3 regions of the Telluria mixta genome follow, and region 1 is predicted to be linked to each of the others. Evidence: predicted binding sites of a transcription regulator. Region 1 holds the regulator's gene; each other region holds the start of a gene.
The links. Region 1 encodes LexA, which represses DNA repair genes until DNA is damaged. Its sites were predicted from a motif close to ACTGTATNNNNATACAGT; they were not measured.

Region 1 (4,370 bases):
ACTACCGTTGCCCGGCGCCGCGCTTCCCGGCCATGTCCAAGGTCAACGAGGAAATCGACTATTACAGCGGCAAGATGAAGGACTGGGAAGCCTGCCATAACCGCTGGGTGAAACAGCTGAATGCGTCGCTGCCGCTCACGAAACGGATCCCGGAAGACATCACGAAGCTGATGACGAAGGACGAGACGGAGAAGGCGAACGCGCACCTGAAGGAGGTCGGCGACCGCCTGGCGGAAGACACGAAGGTGGCCGGCCGGCTGGTCATCGCCGACTTCGACGCATGGCGCGCGGGTACCGAGGCCTACGTCAAGGAACACAACGAGATGGTCAAGAACGCACCGCCGCGCGACGACGGCAAGTGATGGCGATGGCAGGAAGACGCCGGAGGCGATAACGCCTTGCTGTATCATTCGGCTCCTGAAAACGAAGTCTGCATATGCTCATCATCACCATCAAACAGGGCAAGGAAAAAAGCCTGCTGTCCGGCGACCCCTGGATTTATCTGTCCGCCATCGAGAAGGTCGAGGGGCGGCCCCAGGAGCGCGGCAAGCCCGGTGTCACGGCGATCGTGCAGTCGTCGGCACGCCAGTTTCTGGCGCGCGCGGCCTACAACGCGAAGTCGCAGATCGCGGCCCGCGTCTGGACCCTGCGCGAGGACGAACCGGTCGATCACGCCATGATGAAGCGTCGCGTGCAGGCTGCGGTCGCGCGGCGCGCCGTTGCCGTGCGTGGCGCCGATCCGCAAGCCCTGGTGCTGGTGATCGACGGCGAAAAAGACGGTCTGCCCGGGCTCATGGTGCACAGCTATGGCGGGACCGCCGGTTACCTGGTGTGCCAGTTCAATGCTGCCGGTGTCGACGCGTGGAAGGTGACCATCGTGCAGGCGCTGCTCGCGGCCACAGGTTGCCCCAACGTATTCGAACGTAGCGACGAGCTGTTGCGCAAAGGGGAGGGGCTACCTGTCATCTGGCGTGCCCTGGCCGGCGACGAGCCGCCGCAGCGCCTGATGGTACGTGACGGCAGCCGGCTGCTGCCGACCGATATCCGTACCGGTTTCGTCTATCCGCGCTGAGCGAAGGATAAAACGACAAGGCCCGCATGACGCGGGCCTGTGTGCAGGTGGAAGCTTAGTGCCAGGACCGCAGCAGTCCGACCGCCAGGCCTTCCAGTGCGAACTCGTCGGCCTGCGGATCGACGGTGATCACGGAAAAGTCCGGGTTTTCCGGCAGCAGTTCGATCGTGGTACCGGTCTTGCGGTAGCGCTTGACCGTCACTTCGTCGCCGATGCGGGCCACGACGATCTGGCCGTTCTTCGCGCTGTCGACCTTCTTGACGGCGAGGAAGTCGCCATCGCAGATGCCGGCGTCGCGCATCGACCAGCCCCTGACCTTCAGCAGGAAGTCGGGCTTGCTCGAGAACATGGCCGGGTCGACGGAATAGGTCGCTTCGACGTGTTCCTGGGCGAGGATGGGCGAGCCCGCGGCGACGCGGCCGACGAGCGGCAGCGACATCAGGTTCGGCGGAATCGGCGGTACGAAGGCAGGCACCGCGGCAGCAGCGGCAGCCTTGGATTCGACGGACTGGCCGACGAGGCGGATACCGCGCGAGGTACCCGGGGAAATTTCGATCGCGCCTTTACGCGCAAGGGCCTGCAGGTGTTCCTCGGCGGCGTTGGCCGAGCGGAAGCCAAGCTCCTGGGCGATTTCGGCGCGGGTCGGCGGGAAGCCCGTGTTGTCGATGGCTTCCTTGATCAGGTTGAGGATCTGTTCTTGCCGTGCGGTGAGCTTAAGCATGTTTGTCTTCGTTGGTACGGGGTCAGACTGTATTTTTGTACAGTATTGCGCCGCGCGCAAGGGGATTTCAAAGTTTTTTTGCGGTGCGGTACGCAGTGCACGTCTACAACCTTTTGCGGTGCGGTACGCAGCGCACGTCCAACGTTTTTCGCAGCGCCACGCACTGCGTGCCGCTGCCCCATTGAGCACTTGACGGTTTTGCTGTTATAATGTTGGGCTTTCCCTTCCCACACTCGTCTTGACGCCGAGGTGGGCATTTGTTTAAACGTCCTTAAGGAGTGTTTCATGCGTCATTATGAAATCGTGTTTATCGTCCACCCGGACCAGAGCGAGCAGGTCCCGGCGATGATCGAACGCTACAAGACCACGGTCACCTCGCGCGGCGGCAACATCCACCGCGTCGAAGATTGGGGCCGTCGTCAAATGGCTTACCAGATCCAGAAGCTGCCGAAGGCACACTACATCTGCCTGAACATCGAGTGCGACAACGAGACCCTGGTCGAGCTGGAAACCGCATTCAAATTCAATGATGCCGTGCTGCGTCACCTGACCGTGAAGATGAAGAAAGCTGAAACCGCACCGTCGCCGATGATGAAGTCGGTCCAGCGCGAAGACGCAGCCAAGAGCCACCGCGCCGAGCAGGCCGCCGCTCCGGCCGCAGCAGCCTAAATCTCTCGCGGGAGCATCAGGCTGTAAGTGAACAAGCTGTCCCTGGTCGCAAGCATTCTGGAACGCGACGTCCTGCGCTACACCCCGGCCGGCATCCCCATCGTGGGCGGCATCCTGCAACACGGATCGACGCAGACGGAAGCGAGGCTGGACAGGCAGGTCGAATTCGAGATTCCCGCGGTTGCCGCGGGCGAGATTTCGGGACGATTTGCCAATGCCGAGTTGGGCGCGATGTACCGCTTCACCGGATTCTTGGCCAGGAAAAGCCGTCACAGCAAAAGCCTGGTGTTTCACATCATTGATTTCAGTGCCGCATAAAAGTTTGCGGGCACGTTTATAGATAGATACAGGAGCCTCAAAATGGCATTCGGTAAAAAGTTCGACAAAAACAAAGCTAAGCTCAAAGAGAAGCGTAAACAGCAGAACCCGCTGTTCAAGCGCAAGAAATTCTGCCGCTTCACCGCTGCAGGCGTGGAACAGGTTGACTACAAAGACGTCGACACCCTGAAGGATTTCGTCCAGGAAAACGGCAAGATCATGCCGGCACGCCTGACCGGCACCAAGGCTCACTACCAGCGTCAAGTGGACACCGCCATCAAGCGCGCCCGTTACCTGGCTCTGCTGCCGTACACCGACCTGCACAACGCTTAATCGTCGGTCGCGACCGCAAGCATAGTCAGATTACTGGAGAATAAAATGCAAGTTATCCTGCTGGAAAAAGTCGTCAACGTCGGCAACCTGGGCGACGTCGTCAAGGTCAAAGATGGTTACGCTCGTAACTTCCTGATCCCGCAAAAAATGGCCCGCCGCGCAACGCAGGCTGCCGTGGCCGAGTTCGAAGTCAAGCGCGCCGAACTGGAAAAAGCAGCTGCCGAGAAACTGGCTGCCGCTCAAGGCCAGGGCGACAAGCTGAACGGCATGACCGTCACCATCGCCCAGAAAGCCGGCGTCGACGGCCGTCTGTTCGGTTCCGTGACCAACTTCGACATCGCCGAAGCCCTGACCAAGCAAGGTTTCGCCGTCGAAAAGGCACAAGTGCGCATGCCGACCGGTCCGCTGAAGACCACCGGCGAGCACCCGGTGTCGGTCGCTCTGCACACCGACGTCGTGGTGGAAATCACCATCGCTGTCGTGGGCGAAGCCGCCTAAGATACATTCTGTTGTCAGAATGAGAAAAGCCGGGGTTGCCCCGGCTTTTTTGTTTTTGGAAACTCACCAATGATTTCAGCGCCTGATCGGGAACGGGTATAATGCCGGCCATGAACACCCCAGCAGACCCGCAGATCGAGTCGCTCCGCATCCCTCCGCATTCCATCGAAGCAGAACAGTCCGTCATCGGCGGCCTGCTGCGCGATAACGCGGCGTGGGACCGCATTGCCGACTTCATGCATGCGGAGGATTTTTATCGCTACGACCACCGGATCATCTTCGAACAGATGGTTCGCCTGATCAATGCCGGCAAGCCTGCCGACGTGATCACCGTGTACGAGGCGCTCGTCCAGCTCGGCAAGGCCGAGGACGTCGGCGGCCTGCAGTACCTGAATGCGATGGCGCAGAATACGCCATCCGCCGCCAACATCCGCCGTTATGCCGAGATCGTCCGCGATCGCGGCGTGCTGCGCCAGCTCATCACCGTCGCCGACGAGGTGTCCGGCAAGGCCTTCAATCCGCAAGGTGCCGAGGTCAAGCAGATCCTCGACGAGGCGGAATCGCGCATTTTCGCGATCGCCGAGCAGGGCGCCCGGGGCGCCCAGGGCTGGTTGCCCGTCCAGCCGCTGCTGACCCAGGTGGTCGAGCGCGTGGACGAGCTGTACAGCCGTGACAACCAGGGCGAGATCACCGGCGTCCCGACAGGCTTCACCGATCTCGACAAGATGACGTCCGGCCTGCAGCCGGGCGACCTCGTGA
Region 2 (4,370 bases), 860 kb from region 1:
CGCGGGAAACGCCTCGATGGCCGCGACGGGATCCGCCGCTTCGGCCACGGCATCGAGCAGACGGGCCGCCGTCGCCGGGCCGATGCCGGGAATGAGTTGCACGACGCGGAAGCCGGCCACGCGGCCCGCCGGATTCTGGGCGAAGCGCAGCATGGCGAGCACGTCCTTGATGTGCGCCGCTTCCAGGAATTTCAAGCCGCCGAATTTCACGAACGGGATGTTACGCCGCACGAGTTCCAGTTCCAGCGCCGCGCTGTGGCTGGCGGCACGGAACAGCACGGCCTGCTGCGTCAGCCTGATGCCCGCCTCGCGCTGTTCCAGCACGCGGTTGCACACCCAGCGGGCCTGCTCGGCCTCGTCCGGGATCAGCACGAGCTGCGGCTTGCCGGTTGCGGCCTTATCCGTCCATAAGGTCTTCGCATGGCGCTCCAGCGCCGCGGCGATGACGGCATTCGACGCATCGAGGATGGGCTGCGTCGAGCGGTAGTTGCGGTCCAGCGTGATCATGCGCGTGTGCTCGCCGAACTGCTTCGGGAAGTCGAGGATGTTGCGCACCGTCGCGCCGCGGAACGAATAGATCGATTGCGCATCGTCGCCGACGACCATCACGCCCCGCCCGTCCGGCTTCATGCCTTGCAGGATCGCGGCCTGCAGGCGGTTCGTGTCCTGGTATTCGTCGACGAGCACGTGGTCGAACAGCGCGCCCAGTTCCGGCCCGAGCTCCGGATCGGACGCCATCTCGGCCCAGAACAGCAGCAGGTCGTCGTAGTCGAGCACGTTCTGTTCCTGCTTGGCGTCGACATAGGCGCCGAACAGGCGCTTGAGCTGCTCTTCCCACTCGCTGCACCATGGGAAGGTCGACTGCAGCACGTCCGCGAGCGGCTCACGGCTGTTGACGACGCGCGAATAGATCGCGAGACAGGTCCCCTTCAGCGGAAAGCGTTTCTGGCCGTTGGATGCGCCCAGGCCGACGTCCTGCCGCACGAGGCCCATCAGGTCTTCGGAATCGGCGCGGTCGTGGATCGTGAACGATGCTTCGAGTCCGATCCGGCCCGCGTATTCGCGCAGCAGGCGCGCGCCGATGCTGTGGAACGTGCCGGCCCAAGGCAGGCTGCCCACGGCCGTCGACGTGCCCAGCACGCGCTGCAGCACGCCGGCGGCACGCTGGCCCATCTCATTGGCCGCACGGCGCGAAAACGTCAGCAGCAGGATGCGCTGCGGATCGCTCCCCGCCAGGATCAGCTTTGCCACCCGGTGCGCCAGCGTGTTCGTCTTGCCCGAACCGGCGCCCGCGACCACCAGCAGCGGCCGGACCATCCCTGCGCCCATGTCGTGCTCGACGGCGGCGCGCTGCTCGGGATTCAGGCCGGCGAACGGATCGGCGGGTGCGGAAGGTTGGGAAAGGGGCGTGGCGGTGGCAGCGGACATGGCGGTTGAGAATAGATGCTCAACTGTACATTTGTCCAGTATCTTTATGCAAGCGCAGATGACAATGTGGCAAAACGACGTCAGCGGGCGCGGCCGTTCACGGCCTCCGCTCTTTCATGGGCCGCCCGCAACGTTTGCCTCTTCAACAAGGCTTGTTCAGATATCCACAAAAACTGTGCATAAGGTTGTGGAAAAACACCCTCTTGACATGCCAAAACCAAGCAGGAATGCGGGTTTCAACAATTTGCCCGTTGCGTGGGCAAAACTCAACCTTCACAAAATCAATGAGTTACCAAGTCAAGTGACGCACGAATCGAAAATATTTGCAAGATGCAATCAAGCAAAATTGTGCATAACCGTCGAGCTTGTCGCTCATTTGCTCCCTTACCTGCACCAGGAACGCCTGCGGCCCGGCTCCGTCAGCACGCGCTCGATGACGTCGTTGCCGACGTTCTGGGAACGCAGGTATTCCACGGCCGACATCGTATTGCTGCGCTGCTGGAGCGCAATACCCAGGTCGACGATATCCTTCTGCTGCATATCGCGCCGCTGGTAAGGGACGGTCACCTGACCGTCTTCGAGCTCGAGGGTGTCTTGGTTCATCGCAGTTCCTGACTTTGATGGATTGAAGGGATTGCTGCTTAACGAGTATTTCCCACCTTTGGCCAAAGTCAAGATTATTTTTCATTTAATGTGGCACGCGTTTGTGTAGTCCGTATGACAAACCCACGCCGCATGCGCGCGCCGCGCCCTTTTCGCTACGCCTAGAATGGATTCGTCATTCAACCATCACGAGGACTCCATGAGCACGACGCCCGATCCCGACCTGAAACCCGGCGACGAAGCCGAACCCGGCACGCCCGGCGCCGGCGAAGACCTGTGCGAAACCTGCGGCGGCAGCGGCAAGCTGGCCGACGGCAAGACCTGTCCCGAATGCGAAGGCACGGGACGCGTCATGCGCGGCATCGGCGGCGGCTGACCGCCGGACCGCGGCATGGACAGGATGCCGGGCGCGGCGCGATAATCGAAAGATGAATGCCCCGCCCAGCTCCCTGCCGTCCGCGACGTCCGCCACGTCCGAATCCGCCAACCGCCCCCGCTCCCTCGCCGACCTGTTCATTTCCTTCACCTTGCTGGCCCTGCAGGGGTTCGGCGGCGTGCTGGCCATCGTCCAGCGCGAAATCGTCGACCGCAAGCGCTGGCTGACCCAGGAAGAATTCATCGAAGACTGGGCCGTCGCCCAGATCATGCCCGGACCGAACGTCGTCAACCTGTCCCTGATGATCGGCGGCCGCCATTTCGGCATCGCCGGCGCCCTCGCCGCGCTGGCCGGATTGCTCACCGTACCGCTGATCCTCGTCATCGGACTGGCCGTCCTGCACGACCGCTTCGCCGACAGCCCCGTCGTGGCCGGCGCGCTGCACGGCATGGCCGCCGTTTGTGCGGGCCTGATCGGCGCAGCGGGCCTGCGCCTGGCGAGCGCGCTGAAGAAAAGTCCGATGCCCCTGTCCTGGTGCCTGGCCATCAGTGCGGCCGGCTTCATCCTCGTCGCGTTCCTCAAGTGTCCGCTCCCCTGGGTACTGTTCGGCCTCGGCGGCCTGGCCTGCGTGCTCACCTGGCGCCGCCTCGCATGAGCGCGCCCCTGCACCTCGCGCTGGACTGGGCCGACTGGCTCAACCTGTTCGGCCATTTCCTCCTGATGTCGCTGATGTCGGTCGGCGGCGCCATCTCCACGTCGTCCGAGATGCACCGCTTCCTCGTCGAACAGCACCACTGGCTCACCCAGGAACAGTTCAACCAGTCCATCGCGCTGGCCCAGGCGGCACCGGGGCCGAACGTCCTGTTCGTCGCCCTGATGGGGTGGCACGTCGGCATGAACGCCGGCAGCACGGCGGCCGCGCTGTTCGGCGTGCTCGTGACGATGGTCGGCATCATGACGCCCTCCACCATCATCACGTACACGGCCGCCCGCTGGGGCCACCGCAACCGCGACCTGCGCGCCGTCCGGGCCTTCAAGCAGGGCATGGCGCCCATCGTGATCGCGCTGCTGCTGTCCACCGCCTGGATCATGGCCAGTTCCGCGGGCGCCGGTGCCGCTGCCGCTGCCGGTGCGCCGATCGCGTCCGCCGTCCTGGCGAACTGGCCCCTGTGGCTCACGGCGATCGTCAGCGGCCTGATCATCTGGCGCACGCGCATCCACCTGCTGTGGCTGCTCGCGGCCGGCGCCGTGCTGGGGGCGCTCGGCCTGATCTGAAGCGCAGTAGCGGCCTCCCCTCGGACCGTGCATACTTGCGTTTTCGATCAGCCAACCATTCGATGGACCGAGCCATGCCCGAACTCCTCAGCGAACACGCTTGTTTCGACGGCGTCCAGCGCTTCTACCAATACGATTCCGCGGCCATCGGCCTGCCGATGCGTTTTTCCGTGTACCTCCCTCCCGGCGCGCAAGGCAAGCGCCTGCCCGTCCTGTTCTACCTCGCCGGCCTGACCTGCACCGAAGAGACCTTCATGATCAAGGCCGGCGCCCAACGCGTGGCGGCGCAGGAAGGCCTGATCCTCGTCGCTCCCGACACGAGCCCGCGCGGTGCCGGCGTGCCGGGCGAGACCGACAGCTGGGACTTCGGCGCGGGCGCCGGCTTCTACGTGGACGCCACCCGCGCACCGTGGTCGACCCACTACCGCATGTACAGCCACATCCTCGAACTGCGCGAGCTGGTGCTGGCGACGCTGCCTGCCGACCCCGCGCGCGTGGGCATCTTCGGCCACTCGATGGGCGGCCACGGCGCGCTGATGCTGGCGCTGCGCAACCCCGGCCTGTTCCGCTCCGTGTCGGCCTTCGCGCCCATCGCCGCGCCGTCGCGCTGCCCGTGGGGCGAGAAGGCGTTCGGCGGCTATCTCGGCCCGGACCGCGACGCGTGGCGCGTCTACGATGCGACCGACCT
Region 3 (4,370 bases), 1.1 Mb from region 1:
TAGCTGTACCACGAACCCGACTTCTCGACGATCTTGTTGTCCACGCCCAGGTCAATGATCTCGCCTTCGCGCGACGTGCCTTCGCCGTACAGGATGTCGAAGTGCGCTTCCTTGAACGGGGGCGCGATCTTGTTCTTGACAACCTTGACCTTGGTTTCGTTACCGATCACCTCGTCGCCGGTCTTGATCGAGCCGGTACGGCGGATGTCCAGACGCACGGAGGCGTAGAACTTCAGCGCGTTACCGCCGGTCGTCGTTTCCGGGCTGCCGAACATGACGCCGATCTTCATACGGATCTGGTTAATGAAGATCACCAGGGTGTTCGTACGGTTGATCGATGCGGTCAGCTTGCGCAGCGCCTGCGACATCAGGCGGGCTTGCAGGCCCGGCAGGGAGTCGCCCATGTCGCCTTCGATCTCGGCGCGCGGCGTCAGTGCCGCCACCGAGTCGATGACCACCATGTCGACACTGCCCGAACGCACGAGGGCGTCCGTGATTTCCAGCGCCTGTTCACCCGTGTCCGGCTGCGAGATCAGCAGCTCGTCCAGCTTGATGCCCAGCTTTTGCGCATAGGTCACGTCCAGCGCGTGCTCGGCGTCGATGAACGCGCAGGTGCCACCCAGCTTCTGCATCTGGGCAATGGTCTGCAGGGTCAGCGTCGTCTTGCCCGACGATTCCGGACCATAGATCTCGACGATACGGCCACGCGGCAGGCCTCCGACGCCGAGTGCGATGTCCAGGCCCAGCGAGCCGGTCGAGACGGTTTGTACTTCCTCGACGGGCGCATTGGTATCCATGCGCATCACCGAGCCTTTACCGAATTGCTTTTCGATCTGCGCGAGGGCTGCTGCCAGCGCCTTGCCCTTCTCGGCTGCATTTACTGCGGATTTTTTGTCGTCCATAACTTTCTTTCTGTCCTAGAGTGAACCAAGGTGTGGGCCGCTCGCGCGATTTCAATAGGAAGTACTGTATAAAATCCCAGTGGTTTTGGCAAGCGATATTTACTGTCGCTTGACCGATTCGACATGTTGCGAAACTTCACACACAATACGCGGGTGAGCGGGGTCGAACAACGAAAGCCGGGAGAAAAGATGCGTATTTTACTAGCCGAAGATGATAGCGTATTGGCCGATGGGCTGACGCGCTCCTTGCGCCAGTCCGGCTACGCCATCGATTGCGTCAAGAACGGCCAGGACGCGGACACGGCGCTGTCGACCCAGGAATTCGATCTCCTGATCCTCGACCTCGGCCTGCCCAAGCTGTCCGGCCTGGACGTGCTGCGCCGCCTGCGCGCGCGCGGCTCGCTGCTGCCCGTGCTGATCCTGACGGCCGCCGATTCCATCGAGCAGCGCGTGGGCGGCCTCGACGCCGGCGCCGACGACTACATGCCCAAGCCGTTCGCGCTGTCCGAACTGGAAGCGCGCGTGCGCGCCCTCACCCGCCGCGGCCAGGGCGGCGGCTCGACCGTCATCCGCCACGGCCCGCTCGTGTACGACCAGGTCGGACGCAGCGCGTACATCAACGACCAGATGCTCGATTTGTCCGCGCGCGAACTGGGCCTGCTGGAAATCCTGCTGGCGCGCACGGGACGCCTCGTATCGAAGGAACAGCTCGTCGACCACCTGTGCGAATGGGGCGAGGAAGTGTCGAACAACGCCATCGAGGTCTACGTGCACCGCCTGCGCAAGAAGATCGAGACGGGCGGCATCCGCATCGCCACCGTGCGCGGGTTGGGCTATTGCCTGGAACGTTTTTCCGATACCCCCCGTGACAGCGCCCGCAAGAGCGCCGACGCGGCCAGCGGCCACAAGTGAAACCCTTCAAGCGGCGCGCGGCCGGACCGGATCCGCTCGCCGTCACGGAACCGGTCGACGACCTCTACGTTCCGCCCAGGCCCGAGCCCGAAGAAAGCATCCAGCACTCGCTGTTCGGCGAAATCCTCGACTGGATGCTGGCCCCGCTGCTGCTGCTGTGGCCGATGAGCATCGCGATCACGTACCTGGTCGCGAAATCGATCGCGAACCAGCCATTCGACCACGCGCTGGAAGACAGCGTCACGGTGCTCGCACAGCAGGTCAAGGAAGTCGACGGCAGAGTCGTCGCGCGCCTGCCCGGCACTGCGCGCGACATCCTGCGCGCGGACGACGTCGACAGCGTCTATTTCCAGATCAGCGGCCCGCGCGGCGAGATCGTCGACGGCGACCGCGACCTGCCGCCGCCGAACGCGGACGACGCCGAGCGCAGCGGCCGCGTGCACTTCCGCACCGAGACCCTGCACGGCGCGCCGGTGCGCATCGCCTATGCCTGGGTGAACCTGCAGCCTCTGCTGGACGCCACGCAGGAACCGCGCCTCGCGCTCGTGCAGGTGGCGGAGACGCTCGACAAGCGCGCGCAGCTGGCCAACGAGATCATCAAGGGCGTGATCCTGCCGCAGTTCATCATCCTGCCCGTGATCCTGGCCCTCGTCTGGTTCGCCCTGTCGCGCGGGCTGTCGCCGCTCGCACAACTGCAGGAACGCATCCGCGCGCGCCCGCCGGACGACCTGTCGCCCATCGATTCGCGCCAGGTGCCGGAAGAGATCTCGCCGCTCGTCGGCTCGCTGAACGACATGCTGGCGCGCCTCGCGCACACGATAGCCGTGCAGAAGCGTTTCATTGCCGATGCCGCGCACCAGATGAAGACGCCGCTCGCGGGCATGCGCATGCAGTCGGAGCTGGCGCTGCGCCAGGTCGATCCGAACGAGATCCACCGCTCGCTCGAACAACTTGCCAAGAGCTCGGAATCGGCCACGCGCCTCGTCAACCAGTTGCTTGCGCTGGCCCGCGCGGAAAACCAGCCGCATGCAGGCCAGACGCTGGAGCCGCTCGACCTTGCCGCATTGGCGCGCGACGTCGTGCAGGACTGGGTACAGGCCTCCTTCGCACACGAGATCGACCTCGGCTACGAAGTCATCGGCGACCCGCCGGAAATCGACGGCAGCGCCATGATGCTGCGCGAGCTGCTGTCGAACCTGATCGACAACGCGCTGCGCTACACGCCGCCGGGCGGCAGCGTCACCGTGCGCGTGCGCGGAACCAATATCGGCAACGGCAATCAAGCCTTGCTGGAAGTCGAGGACACGGGCCCCGGCATCGCGCCGTCCGAGCGCCACCGTGTGTTCGAACGTTTTTATCGCATCCTCGGTTCGAGCGCCTCCGGTTCCGGCCTCGGTCTCGCCATCGTGCGCGAGATCGCGCAGCAGCACGGGGCCGACATCGAGATCTTCAACAACCCGCGCAGCACGCACAAGAAATTCCCGGGCAGCCTGTTCCGGCTGACCTTCCCGCCCACCGTCACGCTTGTCCCCGATGCCGACCGAGACCGTTCTTTCCTCTGACCCCGATCGCGAGCGCCAGCACATCGTCGCCGCGCGCGCCGCGCACTGGGCGCGCGCGCGCCGCCTGATCGCCCTGCTGCTGGCGCTGTGGCTGGCCACGAGCTTCTGCACCGTGTTCTTCGCGCGCGACCTCGCGCACCTGTCCGTGTTCGGCTGGCCGCTGTCCTTCTACCTCGCGGCCCAGGGTGCGTCGCTGACCTACCTCGCCATCATCGGCGCGTACGCCTGGCGCATGCGCATCCTCGACCGCGATTTCGACCGGATGCTGGGGCGGCATCCATGACCGTCACCGCCGCCAGGACCCGCTCCTACTTCCGCCGCCTGTCCCGCTACTACCTGTGGTTCACGCTGTGCTTCGCGCTGTTCCTGGGCGCGCTGGCGATCCTGGAACACGAGGGCATGCCGCGCCAGTGGATCGGCCACCTGTACATGTTCGCGACGATCGTCCTGTACGCGATCATCGGCGTCGTCAGCCGCACGTCGAACGTGTCCGAATACTACGTGGCGGGGCGGCGGGTCCCGGCGCTGTTCAACGGCATGGCGACGGCGGCCGACTGGATCTCGGCCGCCAGCTTCATCAGCCTGGCGGGCACGCTGTACCTGCACGGCTTCGACGCCCTCGCCTACGTGATGGGCTGGACGGGCGGCTACTGCCTCGTCGCGCTGCTGATCGCGCCCTACCTGCGCCGCTTCGCCCAGTACACGATCCCCGACTTCCTCGCCGCGCGCTACGGCGGCGAGACCGGCACGCGCCGGGGCAGCATCGTGCGCGCGCTCGCGGTCGGCGCCACCATCGTCGTCTCGTTCACGTACGTCGTCGCGCAGATCTACGCGGTGGGCCTGATCGCGTCGCGCTTCACCGGCGTCGATTTCTCGGTCGGCATCTTCCTCGGCCTCGCCAGCATCCTCGTGTGCTCGTTCCTGGGTGGGATGCGCGCCATCACGTGGACGCAGGTTGCGCAGTACATCATCATCCTCGTCGCCTTCCTGATCC

Region 2: a site for LexA is predicted at 1,451-1,468, ahead of P0M04_RS20710 (ATP-dependent helicase). Genes of this name have one in related genera too.
Region 3: a site for LexA is predicted at 966-983, ahead of recA (recombinase RecA). Genes of this name have one in related genera too.

The regions. Positions count from the first base shown of each region.
Region 1 is NZ_CP119520.1:3,761,383-3,765,752, forward strand. Features, by position in the region: gene P0M04_RS16710 (tetratricopeptide repeat protein) at 1-362, shown strand, start outside; gene P0M04_RS16715 (class I SAM-dependent rRNA methyltransferase) at 437-1,072, shown strand; gene lexA (transcriptional repressor LexA) at 1,128-1,793, opposite strand; gene rpsF (30S ribosomal protein S6) at 2,079-2,462, shown strand; gene priB (primosomal replication protein N) at 2,490-2,780, shown strand; gene rpsR (30S ribosomal protein S18) at 2,823-3,113, shown strand; gene rplI (50S ribosomal protein L9) at 3,159-3,611, shown strand; gene P0M04_RS16745 (replicative DNA helicase) at 3,722-4,370, shown strand, end outside.
Region 2 is NZ_CP119520.1:4,625,607-4,629,976, reverse strand. Features, by position in the region: gene P0M04_RS20710 (ATP-dependent helicase) at 1-1,428, opposite strand, end outside; gene P0M04_RS20705 (hypothetical protein) at 1,813-2,031, opposite strand; gene P0M04_RS20700 (hypothetical protein) at 2,231-2,407, shown strand; gene P0M04_RS20695 (chromate transporter) at 2,460-3,062, shown strand; gene P0M04_RS20690 (chromate transporter) at 3,059-3,682, shown strand; gene fghA (S-formylglutathione hydrolase) at 3,757-4,370, shown strand, end outside.
Region 3 is NZ_CP119520.1:2,629,261-2,633,630, reverse strand. Features, by position in the region: gene recA (recombinase RecA) at 1-902, opposite strand, end outside; gene P0M04_RS11715 (response regulator) at 1,092-1,814, shown strand; gene P0M04_RS11710 (sensor histidine kinase) at 1,811-3,376, shown strand; gene P0M04_RS11705 (DUF4212 domain-containing protein) at 3,348-3,659, shown strand; gene P0M04_RS11700 (sodium:solute symporter family protein) at 3,656-4,370, shown strand, end outside.